3 regions of the Sphingobium fluminis genome follow, and region 3 is predicted to be linked to each of the others. Evidence: predicted binding sites of a transcription regulator. Region 3 holds the regulator's gene; each other region holds the start of a gene.

Region 1 (5,765 bases), on a different contig from region 3:
GACATGGTCTGGCAATCCCGGCAGTGGCAGGCGTAGACAGCCGGCAAAGCCGTCCTGTCCAGATCATAGCGACAATCGCCACAGCGGCAACCACCCGACAAGCTCATCGTCACGTCTCCTTCATGCCCGCCCGGTCGCTCAGCCCGCCTTCAACGCATCCATAATCTGGCGCACCGGGGCGAGATCATAACCCGCCGCCGATGCAGCTGCGCTCAAATCATCGGCATGGTCGCCGGCGCGGGCGCGGGTGAGCGCCCACAGCAAGGTGCTGCGCGTGCCCGACCGGCAATAGGCCAGCGTCTTGCCCTCGCCCGCCTGCTCCAGCGCGGCGGCCATGCCGTCGAGCTGCCACGGGGCAAAGCCGCCATGGCTGACCGGGACGGCGGCATAGCCAAGACCCGCTGCGCTAGCCGCCGCTTCGATCTGCGCGCCATTGGTCTGGCCCGGCTCCTCATCGTCGGGGCGGTTGTTGATGATCATCGTCACGCCCAGCGCCCTCGCCGCTTCGATCTGGTCGGTGCCGATCTGGGGCGAGACATAGAGGTTTTCGGTCAACTGACGGAACATGGACTCATCTCCTTTGAAAGCCGCATTGCGCCAGCGCGACGGCCAATTCAAGTCACAGAAAAGGCCGGATCGCCGCTAGAAAGGCATCACCCCAGGCGTCGAGCTTCTTCTGCCCGACGCCGCTGATCGTGCCGAGTTCACGGATGCTGGACGGCCGTTGCTCGGCCATTTCGCGCAACGTCGAATCATGGAAAATCACATAGGGGGGCACGCCCGCATCCAGCGCCAGTTCGCGGCGACAGGCGCGCAGCGCGTCGAACAGCGGATCGCCGACCGGGTTGGCATCCGCCCCACCCCGCGCGTTGCGCTTGCTTCGCCGCTCGCGTTTCGGCGGCACGAGGATGCGCACCTCTTCCTCCCCACGCAGGATCGGGCGGGCATTGGGACCGAGCATCAGCCCGCCATGCTCGGTCGTTTCCAGCGCGTCGCGCACCAGCAGCGCGCGCGAGACCGGGCGCAGCAGCGCCGCCTCCTCCCCCATTACGATGCCGTGGACGGAAATCCTGTCATGGCCGCGCTCGCGGATCTTGTCGGTGATGCCACCGGACAGCACCGTTTCGATATGGCCCGCGCCAAAGCTCTGGCCCGTGCGATAGACGGCGGACAGATATTTGCGCGCGGTTTCGGTGGCGTCCACGCTGGCGGGCGGATGGAGGCAGTTGTCGCAATTGCCGCAGGCAAGGGGCGGGCTTTCCCCGAAATGACGCAGCAGGATCGCCCGCCTGCAGGTCGCGGTTTCCACCAGCGCGCCCAGCGCGGCGATGCGCGATCGCTCGCCCTGCTGACGGGCGGGATCGAGTTCGGCGATCCGCATCCGCGCGCGCGCGAAATCCTCCGCGCCCCAGAACAGATGGGCGACCGCCGGTTCGCCGTCGCGGCCGGCGCGGCCCGATTCCTGATAATAGCCCTCGATCGACTTGGGTAGGCCCGCATGGGCAACGAATCGCACATCGGGCTTGTCGATACCCATGCCGAAAGCGACTGTCGCCGCCATCACCATATCCTCGCTGGCGATGAAGGCAGCCTGATTGGCGGCGCGTATCTTGGGATCGAGCCCCGCATGATAGGCCCGCACGGCGCGGCCATGGCGGCCCAGCGTCTCGGCCAGCTTCTCGGTCGCGGCGCGGGTCTGCGCATAGACGATGCCGGGGCCCGGATTAATGGCGAGCAGGTCGGTCAGCTGCGCCGTCAGCCCGTCGCGCGGGTGGACGGCATAGCGGATATTGGGCCGGTCGAAGCCCGAGATGATGAGGCCGTCGCGCGGAATGCCGAGCTGAACGAGGATATCCTCGCGCGTATGCGCATCGGCGGTCGCCGTCAGGGCGAGGCGGGGAACGTCGGCAAATTCGTCCAGCAACGGGCGCAGCAGGCGATAGTCGGGGCGAAAATCATGGCCCCATTCGGACACGCAATGCGCTTCGTCGATCGCGAACAGCGCGATCTTCGCCGAGCGCAGCAGGTTGCGGAACCCCTCCCCACTGGCGCGTTCCGGCGCGACATAGAGCAGGTCGAGATCGCCATTGCGCAGCCGGTCCTGCGTCTCGCGCCAGTCGGCGTCGACGCTGGTCAGGCTGGCGGCGCGGATACCGACCGCACTGGCCGCGCGCAGCTGATCGTGCATCAGCGCGATGAGCGGCGACACGACGACACAGCAACCATCGAGCGCGACCGAGGGCAGCTGGTAGCAGAGCGATTTGCCCGCCCCCGTCGGCATGATGGCGAGCGTGGGCTGCCCCGCCATGACGCGCCCCACCACCTGCGCCTGCACGCCCCGAAAGGTCGTAAACCCGAAAATATCGTGCAGCAACGAGGGAATGTCAGGGCGCATCAGCGGGCCTTAGCGACGTGACCGCACACTGGCCAGCACTGTGCGATCATCGTACCGGATCGAGCAGGCACCCCCAGCCCGGACGATAGCGGGCCGATCGGGACGCGAGCAACGGTGCGCTGGCTTCGACCATTTTTTCATCCGGATGATCGGTGAGCGCGATGAGCGCCATGCCCGGTTCCTTGTCGGTCCGGCAACTGGCCATGTCGCGGCCTTCGACATAGCGGCAGGAGCAGGCGACGCGCGCCCCGACGGCAGTGCCAAGCCCGGCGCGCGCCTGAAGCGCCGGCCAGTTGCATGCCGTCAACGCGCATAACGCAAGCAGGGTCATCGCCGCTCCACCGATCCATAATCGCCTGTTCGCCATGTCTTTTTCCATCCGCCCCCGACCAGCCTCGCCTTTATGACGGCAAAGCGGTAGCCAGCTTTCCATGCAATGTTCTAAAGGCGCCGGCTTATGAAGCGGGATGGCAGAATCGTAAAGCGCCTTGGGATCGCGGGCGCGCTGGTGGCCCTGGCGGTGGCCGGCGGCATGGGCGCGCGCGCCGCCGACCCGGAACCGGTCAACCGCCTTTCCGCCGATTCGGGCGTCAGCGAAAGCGCGCTGCGCCAGGCGATCGATCCGCTGTTCGAGGACGACGCGCTCGGCGAAACGCGCGCGCTTGTGGTCATGCACGACGGGCGAATCGTGGCGGAGCGCTACGCACCCGGCTATGGCCCGCAGACGATGTTGCTCGGCTGGTCGATTGCGAAAAGCGTAACTGCGGTACTGGTCGGGCTGATGGTGTCGGACGGACGGCTGGCGCTCGACGCGCCGGTGCCGGTCGCGGCGTGGAGCCAGCCGGGCGACCCTCGCGGGCGGATCACGCTGCGGCAGTTGCTGACCATGTCGTCGGGCCTCGATCATAGCGAGGATGCCGACCCGATCGCCAGCGCGGACACCAATCGCATGCTCTTTACCGATGGTGCCGCCGACATGGGCCGCTTCGCCGAATCGCAGCCGGTCGGCGACCCGCCGGGAACGGTCTTTTCCTACAGCAGCGGCAATACGATGATCCTTGCCGACCTGATGACGCGGCAACTGACCGATAGCGATGACCCGGCAACGCGCCGTGAAGCAATGCAGACCTTCCTCGACGGGCGGTTAAAGCAGCCGGCGGGCCTTGCCAGCCTGACGCCCGAATATGATGCGCGCGGCACGATGATCGGCGGCGGCTTCCTGCACATGACGGCGCGCGATTATGCCCGCTTTGGCGAATTGCTGCGTAGCCGGGGGCGAAGCGAGGCCGGACACCAAATTGTGCCGGAAAAATGGATTGCCTTCATGCGCGCGCCATCGGCGCTGAACCCGGCCTATGGCGGTCACCTCTGGCTCAACCGCGCAAGTCAGGAAAGCGCGCTGATGCCCGACGAAGCGCCCGCTAGCCTGTTCGGCTGTGTCGGCCATAATGGCCAATATATCCTTGTCGCCCCCCGCCAGCACCTGACGATCGTGCGCCTCGGCATGTCGCCGGAAAAGGCGCAGCGCGTAGCGGTAAAGGCTGCGCTCGCCCGACTGGTCACGCTGTTTCCGGGCTGAAAGCAGCGCGGGTTACGGCCGTTCCGGTCGAACCTGAGAATCTTCCATTTGCCTGACCGATTGACACCGCCCCGCATTGCTCCGAATAAGAACATAACAGGAACATATGTAATGGCCGACTCGGTTCATACCCTCACCGCACTCAGGCGGCATATCGCCATGCTGGATCGCAAGCCAGCCAGCGATGGTCATGTGCGTTTCGCAACCGGGCATGAGGCAATGGACCGGACGCTGGATGGCGGGCTGGCGCGCGGGCGGGTGCATGAGTTGTTCGGGACATCGGAGGAAGAGGGCGCGACCAGCGGCTTCGCGCTCCTTCTGGCGCGGCTGGCGAGTGACGACGCGCCGCTTTTGTGGTTGCGCACCCATGCGGCCAGCCGGGCCGGCGGCGTGCCCTATGGACCGGGTCTGGCGGCGATGGGCCTCGATCCGACCCGGCTGCTGATCGGCATAATGGCCGATGATACGATGCTGCTGCGTGCGGCGGTCGAGGCATTGCGCTGTCCGGCGCTGGGCGCGCTGGTGATCGAATTGCGCGGTCGCGCGCCGTTGCTGGACCTGACCGCCAGCCGGCGGATGGCGCTCGCAGCGGAAGCATCGGGGGTCACCGCGCTGCTGCTGCGAATCGGCGGCGATCCGGTGCCGAGCGCCGCCGAGACGCGCTGGCGGGTGGAGGCCGCGCCTTCCCTGCCGCTGCCGGAGGACCCGTCCGGCCGGATACCCGGGATGAGCGCCTTCGCGCTCACCCTGCTGCGCCGCCGAGCGGGGCGCGACGGGCTGGAATGGCGGCTGGTGTGGGACAGCGAAAAGGGGGGATTCGAGGAGATAGCAGGAGACAGGCGGCATGAACGCGATGGTGATGGACGAGCGGCCGGAGGGGCGGATCCGGCGCTATCTGGCGCTCTGGTTTCCCTTCCTCCCGATCGACCGGCTGCGGGCCACGCGGCCTGATACGCAGGCGGCGGACACTGGCCCGGCGGTCGTCGTCGAAACCGAGCGCGGGGCGATGCGGCTGGCGACACTGGACGCAGCGGCGCTGGCGATCGGCCTGACGCCGGGTATGACGCTTGCCGATGCGCGGGCGCGCGAGCCGGGCCTTGCCGTGTTCGAGGCCGACCCCCATGCCGATCAGGACTGGCTGGAACGATTGTGCGACGGCTGCGCGCGCTATTCGCCCGGCGTGGCGATCGATCCGCCCCATGGCCTGATGCTCGATATCAGCGGTTGCGGCCATTTATGGGGTGGGGACGAGGCTCTGGCGGTTGCCGCTGTCGACCGGCTGGAACGTCATGGGATGCGCGTTCGCCATGCCATCGCCGGCACGCCCGAAGCCGCGCATGCGCTGGCCCGTTTTCCATCCGGCCCCGCGCCCGACGAGGATGCTGCGGTCCGTCGCCTGCCGGTCGAGGCGCTGCGGCTGGAGCCGGAAAGCGCTCAGGCGCTGCGCCGCGCCGGCCTGCGCACGTTGGGCGATCTCGCCGCGCGCCCCGCATCCGCCCTGGCCGCCCGTTTCGGCGAAGAGGCGGTGGATGCGCTTCATGCGCTGCTTGGCCTTGGCCATCGACCGCTTAGTCCCCGGCGGCCGCGACCGGCGATCCGGGTCGAGCGCCGCTTCGCCGAACCGATGGGCAGCACCGCCCATGCGCTGAAAATATTGGAGGAGATGGCGGCGCAGGCGGGCGAACGGCTGGCCGAGCGCGCACAGGGCGGTCGTCGGTTCGAAGCTTTGTTCTTCCGCAGCGACGGTCTGGCTTTTCCGCTACGGGTCGAAACCAGCCTGCCGGTGCGCGA
Region 2 (5,765 bases), on a different contig from region 3:
GCGAACGGTCTTTCTCCCGTCTCGCGGTCGAGGAATCCGCGCGGCTTCTGCGCCTGTTCGGCGCGGAAACCCGCATTTTCGATCCATCTACACTGCCGCTGCCCGACCAGATAGCGGGTGACGATCATCCCGCCGTTCACGAACTTCGCGAACTGGCGCTGTGGTCCGAGGGCCAGGTGTGGTGCAGCCCGGAGCGACACGGTCAGATCACCGGCATTATGAAAGCGCAGATCGATCATCTGCCGCTGGAAATGAAGGGAATGCGCCCAACGCAGGGGCGCACGCTTGCGGTCATGCAGGTATCTGGCGGCTCGCAGTCGTTCAACGCCGTCAACACGCTTCGCCTGCTCGGCCGCTGGATGCGAATGTTCACCATTCCCAACCAATCATCCGTGGCGATGGCCTACAAGGAGTTTGACGAAGCAGGCCGTATGAAGCCGTCGAGCTATTATGACCGCATCGTCGACGTGATGGAGGAGCTGGTGCGCTTCACCGTCCTGATGCGCCCGCACGCGGTTCAGCTTGTCGATCGCTACTCCGAGCGCAAGCAGCTCGGGGTGCCGGTCGATCCCGCCACCGATCACTCCGCTATCGCGATCTCCGGCGGATAGTGGTCCACGGCGATGGGGGAGAGGCGAACATCGCGGCGAGAAGCCATCCAGATGCTCGCAATGGCCTTCGGAATGGCAGGCCTCCTCGTCCTGGCCTTCTGCCTCCCCTTCGCGGCGATGCTGCCTTTCATCATCGAGGCCCCTACGTCGCTCGATGAGTCTGGCGACCTCGCCATCGTCTCCGTCGAAATCGCCGCTCCCTTCGTGGCGGCCCTCACTATCGGTCTGGCCGCCCGATGTTTCATGAAGCCTGCTTTGTCCTGGGCCATCTACATGGCTGCGCCCGCCACGATCTGGATTGTCGGCATGGCTTGGGCGCTGGGGCGAAACTCAAGTTGACGCACAAGAAGAGCGCGCCCCAGATGAGGTCATGCCTAACGCATGTAGGCGCAGGTTGCTGTCAAAGCGCTACGGGTATCTCCGCCAATCGCGTGGTCCAAGCCGGGCTTTTCTGGCTGCGCTTGGTATCAAATTGCCGCGCACCGATGCCCTGCACCGCCAATCCGATAGTGTCTCGGCCGAAACGCGCGTTGATCCCGTCAAGGGCCGCCAGAAGCCCCGGCGCACGCGGGTCGGGGACGGCAAATAGATCGCCCTGCGATACACCGTCCGCGCACAAGTCCTCCAGCAAAACGCCGCATTTCGTATATGCTCGGCCATTCTCGAACATCGCCTCGGCCATGCGATTGGCAAAAGCGACAATGACGCGGGGATCGTTGGTCGCCGGCGACAGTCGCGCCGATCGCGATGCCGATGGAGAGTTGGCCTTGAACCGCGAGCCGTGTGCGAAGGCTATCATCCGGGTTGCGACGAGCTGCTGAGCGCGGATTTTCTCGGCCGCGCGCCAAGCACGGCGCGACAGCGCCTCACGCAGAGAAGATAGGTCGGTCACTGGCTCCCCGAAGGAACGGGTCACGGCGGTCCCCTTCAGGGCTTCCGGTTCGGGGTGAAAATCATCACACTCAATACCGTTCAGTTCGCGCACCAACCGTTCCAGCACGACGGTCCCGACATCGCGCGCCAAAGTTAGGGGGAGGGCGGCCAGGTCTGCGGTCGTGTGGACGCCCAGCGGTCTCAGCCGACCAGCCAACGCCTTGCCCACGCCCCAGACCTCGCCGACAGGCCATTCGCGAAACAGCCGATCGCGAAGGGCCTGGTCATGAAGATCGACCACGCCGCCCCAGATTTTCTCGGTCGCCTTGGCGAGAGCATTGGCCACCTTCGATAAGGTGCGCGTCGGCCCCAGGCCGACCCGTGTCGGCAATCCGACACAGCGCAGAATGGCGGAGCGAACCTGATGGGCGCCGCGAACATTCCCTAGCCCGTTGGCCAGCACCGGAAGCCGGAAGAAGCTCTCATCGATCGAATATACTTCGACCACATCGCTATGCTCGGCGATTACGGCATTGAAGCGCCGGTTCAGGTCGGCGTAGAGTTCGTAATTGCTGCTGCGAAGCTGGATGCCGTGCCGCTTGATTGTATCGCGGATTTTAAAGATCGGATCGCCCATCTTGATGTGCAGAGCCTTGGCTTCCTCGCTGCGCGAGATAGCGCATCCATCATTATTGGACAGGACGATGAGCGGCACGTTCCGCAGGCGCGGATCGAAAAGTCGTTCAGCGCTGACATAGAAATTCGACACGTCCACGATGGCCCAGCTCATGGCGGAGTCACCGTTGGTAATCCCGCACACTGGCCCGTACCACGCCCCATACCTCGACGGCATCATCCGCGACCGTCGCCGCGTAGGACATCCGAGAATTGCGCGCCTCCAGAAAGGGCACGCCCTGCCTGACGGCAAGCTGCCGGACAACGAAGCCCCCTTCGACAATGGCAATGACGATATGACCGTTGCTCGGCGTGACGTCCCGATCGACCACCACCACGTCATTATCGTGCAGCCCTGCGTCGACCATGCTCGACCCGCTGATGCGGAACACGAAGCTGGCGGCGCGATCAAGCCGCAGCAATTCTATCAGGCTGATAGCGTCATCTGCCCAATCCTGGGCGGGGCTTGGAAAGCCGGCTCCCGCCGCGCCGATGATCCGAAGCCGAAGCCCCGATGATACCGCCGCGATCGGGACCGGCTGCATCGGCGGCAGCAGCATGATGATTCCCTTCTCGGCGGAGGCTTATAGCGCCAATGAGAACGTAAAGGGAACATAATTGCGATGGATGGTGGCGATATCCAATAGGTGAGGGCGCGGATAGAGGAGGCCGTCAGGGCAACCAGCCTTTAACCGGGCATCGTTTACCGTGACACGATGTCTCGCCGGTCCTCCTTCGATCATGCCTCGCGCAACGGGCGTCGCCATACCAAGGCGCGCCGATCGGAACCGAAACCTATCTCGTTGGAAGCGAAGCTGCTGGGTGCGGCTGCTGTGCTGGGGGCCTTCGCTGGTTTGGGGTCGATCGCGGCCAGCCCCGGTGGAAGGCAACAAATAGTGTCGGCTGCACATTCCGTTGCCGTCAGCGCCGGCATTGCTCGCGCTCGCGCACCGCAAGCTGGCGATTACTGGCCTGGGTGCGATGCAGCTCGGGCGGCGGGCACCGCGCCAATCTATCGTGGCGAGCCAGGCTATCGATCTGGTATGGACGGAGATGATGACGGGATCGCCTGCGAACCCTATCATGGCAACTGACATCGGCGTCGGGACTGAGTTTCAGTTCACGAAGCGGCCTTTATGAACTGAAACGGTTCTTCCTAAAGCCTCGAATATTGCTTGAAAATCGCCGGAAACCCGCCATTTATTGACCCAATCAGTAGGGAACGGCGCAAAACTGTCTCTAGATAACAATGCGGTGAGATGCTTTTTTTTGCAGCGTCGACCGATTTTGGTCCTGAGTTGGAGTTTTCGCTGTGTCTTCCATTTCCGATTTGCTCGCCCTTTTGCCCACCATCCCACTCGCGCATGTGATCGCCCTTCTGAGTGTCGGGATTCTCGCACTCGCGTTTTTCACGGTTCACGCCGTTCTCACACTCGCCAAGGGACGGGATAAGTAATGGCTCCGCCTTGGGCAGGCCCCAAAATGCAACCATGGGCAAAGTTGCCCACGGCCTGGATCATCACCGATGAGTTGAAAGCCTTCCGTTGGAAGGATCGGCGGGGCGGACATGAGACCGCTGCGCTGATGGTGCTGGCCATTATCGCCCATCACGCCGAAACCGACACCGGCATCGCCAAACTGTCCTATATCGAGCTGGCGGCGAAGGCAGGCATCAGCAAGGCGTCGGTATCGGCCGCGCTGACCATCTTGGAAGAGCGGGGGCTAATTACGCGCGGCTCGGAAGGGAAGGGAACGTTGGGGATCGCCAACTATAACCCGACCGCTGGTTGGACGAAGTTTCCCGCCCGCGGCCTGTATAGCGGTGGCGTCGTGGCGGCATTTCAGCACTTCACGCTGCGCAACAAGAATGAGCTGTTCGCGATGAAGCTCTATTTCCTGTTCGCAGCGTTCCGGGACAATGACAGCAATTATGCCAGCATCAGCTACGATAAGATCGTGGAGAGGACCGGCATTGCGCGGGAAAGCGTGCGGGCGGGGATTTCCCTGCTGGCTGCCAATGGTCTTATCCATGTCGATAGTGCCCCGGCATGGCCTGGCGGGTCGGGCGCGGGCACCGCGCACCCCGTCCATAATCGCTACCGGCTGACCCATCTCGACAGCTATCGGCACCCCGGCACTTCTGGGCGCAGTGATGATTCTTCGGCAGCCGCAGGCTGACAGGCGCCGCGCGACCTTGGGAGCGCGGCGCCAGCGCCGCGATCAGCGGCGCAGCGCGCTGCCCGCCACGGGGGCATCGCGCCGGGCAGCGACCAGCAGAGCGGGGACGGCTTGCGCCGCCCCCAGCCATTCACGCCAATTCGTCTGCGTCCTCGTCGGCATCGATATTCTCTAGATCGTCGCCAGCCTCATCCTCGTCCGATTCCGGCTTATCAAATGCGCCGATCCGCATCGGTTCGGGCAACCACTTGCCGGGCAGGCGGCCCGATACATTGACGGCAAGGTCCGACTTCTTCTTGATGGTCGCGCAGTTTTCCGCACTGGCTTCGCCCACTTCATCACGCAGAAGGGTAATGAGCGAGGCGCGCTTCATGCGGTCGAACACTGCGATGGGGGCCGACCAGCGATCCGAGATATCAACCTGCGATGCTTTGGCGATCTGCTCGAACTGATGATGCCGATCCGAAGGGCAACCGCCCGAAAATACGGTGCCGTCCACCATCATCGCGACCAATCCCGCCAGCAATGTCATCTTGTCGTCGGGAGCCATGGCGCGGATCGCCTCAAACCGGCCCTCGGTCGGCAGCGCCGCAAAGCGTGTCGCCATCACCTCTTCGACAGGACGAACATCGCTCGTCGCCATCATTTCGTCAGGAACATCGGTCTTGACGGCCTCGGCCTTCAATTCAAGCGCCTGCCGGAAGCTGTAGGCACCATGAAGCAACTGACCGGATAGAGAGTCCAACAGAATATCCAGCGCCAGCGATGGATTGGCGGCAACCGCCTCCTGCACGATCTGCGTCTTGATCCGGGTCAGGTCGGCAAACAGGCTATTGGGGTAGAGAGGGGCAGGGCCGTTTGCCCCGCCGGTCGCTTTTACCGACTTTTCCGCCTTCGCCCGATAGATGCGCTCGGACACGGACCCGTCGCGAGAAATCCACAGTGCCACACCACCGACAGCCTTCTGATCGGCATTGTAGGAGCGCAACCCCTCCACAATGGTTTCCCGTTCCACGGCTAAGGACTCGATCCTGTCGCTATCCTCGCCTTCCTCTTCCGCTATTGCCTCGATCTGGGCGTCCAGTTCCGCCATCCGCGCCGCTTCCGTCTCGCTGGGTTCGCGCTCGGCAGGGTAGAGATAGCCCTTGTTGTAGAGGTCATAGGGCTGGTCGAATGTGGCCGTCACTTCCAGCCAGCCAATAGCCCGATATTCATCGGCAATGCCGTCCAGCTTGGCTTGAGCCAGTTCCTCTACGATCTCCGGCTGATCGGCATATCCGCCATCTCCCTGCGAAAACAGGTCGGGGGTGATGGTGCCGCCCTGATCGGCATAGGCATCGCGACCGATGAACAGAAACGCGCCGCTCTGGGTCGTCAATTTCTCCTGCGTAAGCATGGAACGGATGCTGTGGGCTTGGCCGTTCGACG
Region 3 (5,765 bases):
CACCGCATCCTCGATCACCGTTTCGCCGGTGCGGGGCGCCTTGATCCGGATGACGAATGGCGCGCCGTCGGGCGCCTCCGCCGGATCGCGATCGCGCCAGCGGCCATCATAGCGCATCGGCTGCTTGGCGGCGCGCTGTTCCTCGCGCAGAGCGGCAAGCTCCTCGGTCGTCGCATAGCAGCGATAGGCGTGGCCGCCCGTGAGCAAATGATTGGCGACTTCGGCGTGACGCGGCGTACGGGCGAACTGGAAAACCGGCTCTTCATCGCCGCCAAGCCCGAGCCAGTCCAGGCCGTCGAAGATCGCGGCCACGGCATCATCGGTCGAACGGGCGCGATCGGTGTCTTCGATGCGCAGCAAGAACTTGCCACCATGGTGGCGCGCGAACAGCCAGTTGAACAAAGCCGTGCGCGCGCCACCGATGTGCAGATAGCCTGTCGGTGATGGCGCAAAACGGGTCACGACCTGCTTGTTCAATCCCGTTGCACTCACTCAGTTATTCCCCGACATTCGTCGCTGCGACCATGGATGCGACGCCCCCTAGCATGGCTTTTCGGCCACGACAAACCTACGTTCCGGCGGGGGTAAAGACGCTTGTCCGTGACATCGCCGCACGGGTGGAGAAGTGGCTGGAGATCGAGCGCGAACAGGCCGCGCTGTGGGTGCCCGTAGCGCTCGGCGTCGGGATCGCGGCGTGGTTCATGCTGCCCGATCGCAATGCCTGGCTTGGATTCGCCTGCGGGTCGCTGGCGCTGGTTTTTTGCGGCGTCATGCTGCCCGCTGGCATGCGGCTAAGGCACATGATCGTCGCCGGAGGACTGCTCGCATGCATGGGGTGTCTGCTCGTCTGGGGAAAGGCGATGCTGGTCGGCGAACCGCCCCTGGCACGAGCCATATTCTCGCAGGTTTCGGGAGAGGTGCGGTCGGTAAGCGAAATACCCGCGCAGGGGATAGTCCGTGTGCTGCTTCGGCCGGTGGGAGATCCGGCCTTGCCGTCAACGATCAGGGTCAATATCGCGACCGCAGACGTGCCCAAAGGCCTGGGCAAAGGCGCGCTGATCCGATTTCGGGTACGGTTGATGCCGCCTGCTCCCGCAAACGTGCCGGGCGGCTATGATTTCGCGCGCCGCGCCTATTTTCTGGGGATCGGCGCGACCGGCAAGGCGCTGAAACCTGTTGTCGTGCTGCGCGCGGCGACGGTCGGGCCATCGCTTCGCGCGCGACTGCTGGCGCATATTCGCGAGCGGATCGATGGCCCGCCCGCAGGTATCGCCATGGCCCTGGCAACCGGGGATCAGGGATCGATTTCGCAAGCGGATGCAAACGCCATGCGGCGAAGCGGCCTTGCCCATCTGCTGTCGATCAGCGGCCTGCATGTCACAGCCCTCATCGGGGCAGTCATCTTCCTGCTGTTGCGCGTGATGGCGATCAGCCGACAAGCGACACTGGGCCTGCCGTTGATGATGATCGCGGCGGCCGGCGGCGCACTGGCCGGGATCGGTTATACGCTGCTGACCGGGGCGGAGGTGCCGACGGTACGATCGTGCGTCGCGGCGCTGCTCGTACTGGCGGGGCTGGCGCTGGGGCGCGACGCGATCACGCTGCGCCTCGTTGCGGCGGGCGCTTTGGTGGTGCTGGCGTTGTGGCCCGATGCGCTGGTCGGCCCCAGTTTCCAGATGAGTTTCGCCGCGGTAATCGCGATCGTCGCGCTCGGCGAACATCCCCGCTATCGGGCGTTCGTTGCCGCGCGCGACGAAAGCGTATCGCGCCGCATCGGTAGGGCGCTGTTGGCGCTGCTCGCGACGGGCTTCGCGGTCGAACTGGTCTTGGCGCCGATCGCCCTGTTTCATTTCCACAAAGCGGGATTGCTCGGCGCCTTTGCCAACCTGATCGCCATCCCGCTGACGACGTTCGTCGTGATGCCGCTGGAGGCGCTCGCGCTTCTGCTCGATATCGCAGGGCTGGGCGCGCCGGTGTGGTGGCTGACCGGCCAAGCACTGCGGCTGCTGCTGTTCATTGCCCACAGTGTCGCAGCGAGCCCGATGGCGGTAATGCTCGCGCCAGCCACCTCGCCTTGGCTCTACGGGATCATGGTGATGGGCGGGCTTTGGGTGCTGTTGTGGCGTACAAGCCTGCGCTGGCTGGGTCTGCTCGCCATCCTGCCGGGGCTAATCGCGATTTTTACTGCTTCTCCGCCCGACATATTGGTGACTGGCGACGGGGGCCATGTTGCGGTCCGGACGGCTGGCGGCGGCATGGCGATCCTGCGTGATCGAGCGGGCGATTATGTGCGCGACTCTCTATCGGAGAGCGCTGGTTTCGACGGCGCACTGGCCGCTATTGCGGCGCTTCCCGAAGCCCGTTGTTCCGCCGACATGTGCGCGTTGCGCATGGTTGCGGGTGGGCGCCCGTGGCGCATTCTGGTCACTCGATCCGATATGCTGGTCGACAGGGCAGCCATGGAGCGCGACTGCGCGGCGGCGGATATCGTTCTGAGCAACCGCCGCTTGCCTAACTGGTGTCGGGCACGCTGGTTGAAAGCCGACCGTGCCTTGCTGCGCCGCACCGGCGGGATTGCGATCAACCTTGAGAGCGCCACCATCCAGACGGTCCGGTCCCCCGGCGACGCGCATCCCTGGGTTCCGGTCCCACCCCGCAGCCGGCCACCGTATCAATTATATCGGCGCAGCAGCCCCGCAAGCTTACCTTGAATCCGCACCTGCCCGGTATCGTAGATTTGCGGCTGATAGGCGCTATTGGCGGGGTCGAGCCGGACCTTTGGCCCCTCTCTACGGAAATATTTGAGCGTCGCTTCATGCTCGTCGATCAACGCCACGACGATTTGCCCGTCGCGTGCCACCTCGGTGCGCTGGATGAGGGCAAAGTCGCCATCGAGAATACCGGCCTCGACCATCGAATCGCCGGATACTTCAAGCGCATAATGGTCGCCTGTTCCAAGCAGCGCGGCGGGGACGGATAGCATAGTCTGCCCCTCCATTGCCTCGATCGGTACGCCGGCCGCAATCCGCCCGTGCAGCGGAATTTCGATGACGTCATTCGCCGCGACCGGCAAGCTCGGCGCAAGCTGGGGCTTGGCAAATGGCGGCTTGACGCTTCGGCCAACGGCCTCGGGAAATTTAAGAACCTCGAGCGCCCGCGCGCGGTTGGGCAGTCGTCGAATGAATCCCCGTTCCTCGAGCGCGTTGATCAACCGGTGAATGCCGGATTTCGAACGCAGATCGAGCGCGTCCTTCATTTCCTCGAACGAGGGGGATACACCACCCTCTTCGAGCCGGCTGTGAATGAAGTTCAGCAGTTCCTGCTGTTTGGGCGTCAACATGCCACTTGCCTCCATGGAACGGATGGAGAACACTTAGGAAACGAATTGAGGCAAGTCAAGCGGCACCGACATCCCCGGTGGGCAGGATCACTCGCTAAATCGGAAGGATCGTTACGCTCTCGCCCGGTTGGCCGACAGGCGAACCGGCCGGGCGCAGGATCAGGCAGTCGGCCGCCGCCAGCGAAACCATGGCGGCACTATCCTGCGAGGTGACCGATACGACGCCCGCATCGCTTCGAAACGCCCGCAGATATTCGTCGCGCTCGCCGGTGGCTGGCAAGATGGAACCCAGATTTGCACGGATGGTGGGCGGCCCCGGAGCAGCAGCGCCGGCCATGCTCCGGACCAGCGGCAACAGAAAGAGCGTCGCCGTAACGAAAGCCGAAACGGGATTGCCGGGCAAACCGAGGAATATTGCCTGCCCGATGGTGCCTGCCATTAACGGCTTGCCTGGCCGCATGCGGATTTTCCAGAAATCGAGCGTGCCCCCTGCTGCGAGAAAGGCGGGGCGCACCAGATCATGGTCGCCGACCGATGCGCCGCCGGTCGAGACGATTATATCCGCCCCGGCGGCGCGAGCAAAAGCGTCGGTTTGGGCGGGAAGATCATCCGGAACGATGCCTAGGTCGATGACATCGCAGGGCAGCGCGGACAACATCGCCGCAAGCATCGGTGCGTTCGAACTGGGCAGCCTGCCGGGCGGGGTAAGGGCGCCCGGCGGCACCAACTCGTTACCTGTGGATAGCAGGGCGACGCGCGGCCTTCCGCCCACGGGGAGACAGCCGTGCCCGGCCAGAACGGCCAGCGCGATTTGCGGGGGGCCGAGCCACGAGCCGGCCGGGAGCAGCGAATCGCCTGTCCTGAAATCCGACCCGGCGGGCCGGACGTGACGGCCTGGCGTCAACGCATCGTCAAGGCCCGACAACCGGCCGTCCTCAACCCGTGCATTTTCCTGAATGAGGATGGCGTCGGCACCAATAGGCATCGGCGCGCCGGTGAAGATGCGGCAAGCGGTGCCCTGAACAAGCGGATCAGGCACGCCCCCGCCAGCAGCGCTCGTCGCCGTGACCGTCCAGGGGCCGGGCCATTCCGACGCGCGGACGGCATAGCCGTCCATGGCGGACAGGTCGACCCAGGGTTGATCGCGTAAGGCGTGGAGATCGCGCGCAAGCCAGCGCCCGGCGCAATCGACGGCCGCCAGTTCTTCAGCCGGCAGTGAGGATGCGAGTGCGAACAGGCGCGCTTGCGCTTCGTTCACGGGGATCAGACTCATGATGCGCGCCAGTCACCCGATTTGCCGCCAGACTTGGCGAGCAGACGGACGTTACCGATGATCATGCCCTTATCCAACGCTTTGGCCATATCGTAAATGGTGAGCAGCGCGACGCTGGCTGCGGTAAGCGCTTCCATCTCGACGCCCGTCCGACCGGCGCTCCGCGCTGTCGCGGTGACGTCGACTCCATCGACGTCGAGCGTGAAATCGATCGTGACTGCGCTGAGCGCGACCGGATGACAGAGCGGAATGAGGTCGGCGGTGCGTTTCGCGGCCATGATGCCTGCCACGCGGGCGACAGCGAGCACGTCGCCCTTTTTGACCAGCCCTTGCCCGATCGCGGCGGCGGCCTCCTGCGCCATGGAGATGCGACCGGCGGCGATCGCTTGCCGTACCGTCGTCGCCTTGGCCGAGACATCGACCATGCGCGCTGCGCCATCTTCGTCCAGATGCGTAAGGCCGCTCATGCGCCGGTAAGCAGGGCGCGAGTCGCCGCTTCGACATCGGCCTGCCGCATTAGCGATTCCCCCACCAGGAAGCAGCGTACGCCGTGGTCCGCCATCGCCACGAGATCGGCATGGGAGCCAAGGCCGCTCTCGGCGACGAAGGTGCAGCCTGCGGGCGCGCTGCCCACGAGTTCATATGTGCGAGCAAAATCGACGGAGAAGTCCCTGAGATCGCGATTATTTACCCCGATAAGTCGCGAGCGCAGATTAAGCGCGCGCTCCAGCTCATGGGCATCATGGACCTCCACCAGCACATCCATCCCAAGGCCGATCGCCGCATCCTCGATCTCGACCATCTGCGCATCATCGAGCGCGGCCACGATGATCAGTATGGCATCGGCGCCAAGCGCCCGGCTTTCCAGTATCTGCCAGGGATCGACCATGAAATCCTTGCGCAGCACCGGCAGTGCGCAGGCCGAACGCGCCGCCATAAGAAAATCATCATGTCCCTGAAAATAGGGCTTGTCGGTCAGCACCGACAGGCATGCGGCACCGGCGGCGGCATAGGCCTGCGCATGGGCAGGGGGATCGAAATCGGCACGGATCAGGCCTTTGGAGGGGCTCGCCTTCTTGATTTCGGCGATCAGGCCGTAACCGGAGCGGGCGGCGGCGTCGAGCGCCTGACGAAAACCGCGCGGCGGCGTCT

Evidence for each region. The regulator LexA, encoded in region 3, represses DNA repair genes until DNA is damaged. The targets are predictions, from matches to a motif close to GTTCCNCNCTTGTTCT.
Region 1: a site for LexA is predicted at 4,063-4,078, ahead of WG907_RS00420 (ImuA family protein). Genes of this name have one in related genera too.
Region 2: a site for LexA is predicted at 2,758-2,773, ahead of WG907_RS17885 (LexA family protein). Genes of this name have one in related genera too.

What each region holds. Positions count from the first base shown of each region.
Region 1 is NZ_JBBJUK010000001.1:92,519-98,283, reverse strand. It holds gene WG907_RS00445 (GFA family protein) at 1-107, opposite strand, end outside; gene WG907_RS00440 (protein tyrosine phosphatase family protein) at 139-567, opposite strand; gene recQ (DNA helicase RecQ) at 620-2,395, opposite strand; gene WG907_RS00430 (hypothetical protein) at 2,442-2,762, opposite strand; gene WG907_RS00425 (serine hydrolase domain-containing protein) at 2,853-3,974, shown strand; gene WG907_RS00420 (ImuA family protein) at 4,086-4,925, shown strand; gene WG907_RS00415 (Y-family DNA polymerase) at 4,819-5,765, shown strand, end outside.
Region 2 is NZ_JBBJUK010000009.1:68,086-73,850, reverse strand. It holds gene arsH (arsenical resistance protein ArsH) at 1-611, shown strand, start outside; gene WG907_RS17895 (hypothetical protein) at 684-950, shown strand; gene WG907_RS17890 (Y-family DNA polymerase) at 1,012-2,274, opposite strand; gene WG907_RS17885 (LexA family protein) at 2,282-2,719, opposite strand; gene WG907_RS17880 (excalibur calcium-binding domain-containing protein) at 2,876-3,253, shown strand; gene WG907_RS17875 (helix-turn-helix domain-containing protein) at 3,615-4,337, shown strand; gene WG907_RS17870 (ParB/RepB/Spo0J family partition protein) at 4,468-5,765, opposite strand, start outside.
Region 3 is NZ_JBBJUK010000004.1:213,248-219,012, reverse strand. It holds gene gltX (glutamate--tRNA ligase) at 1-492, opposite strand, end outside; gene WG907_RS13115 (ComEC/Rec2 family competence protein) at 546-2,711, shown strand; gene lexA (transcriptional repressor LexA) at 2,672-3,340, opposite strand; gene WG907_RS13105 (molybdopterin molybdotransferase MoeA) at 3,435-4,613, opposite strand; gene moaC (cyclic pyranopterin monophosphate synthase MoaC) at 4,610-5,080, opposite strand; gene trpC (indole-3-glycerol phosphate synthase TrpC) at 5,077-5,765, opposite strand, start outside.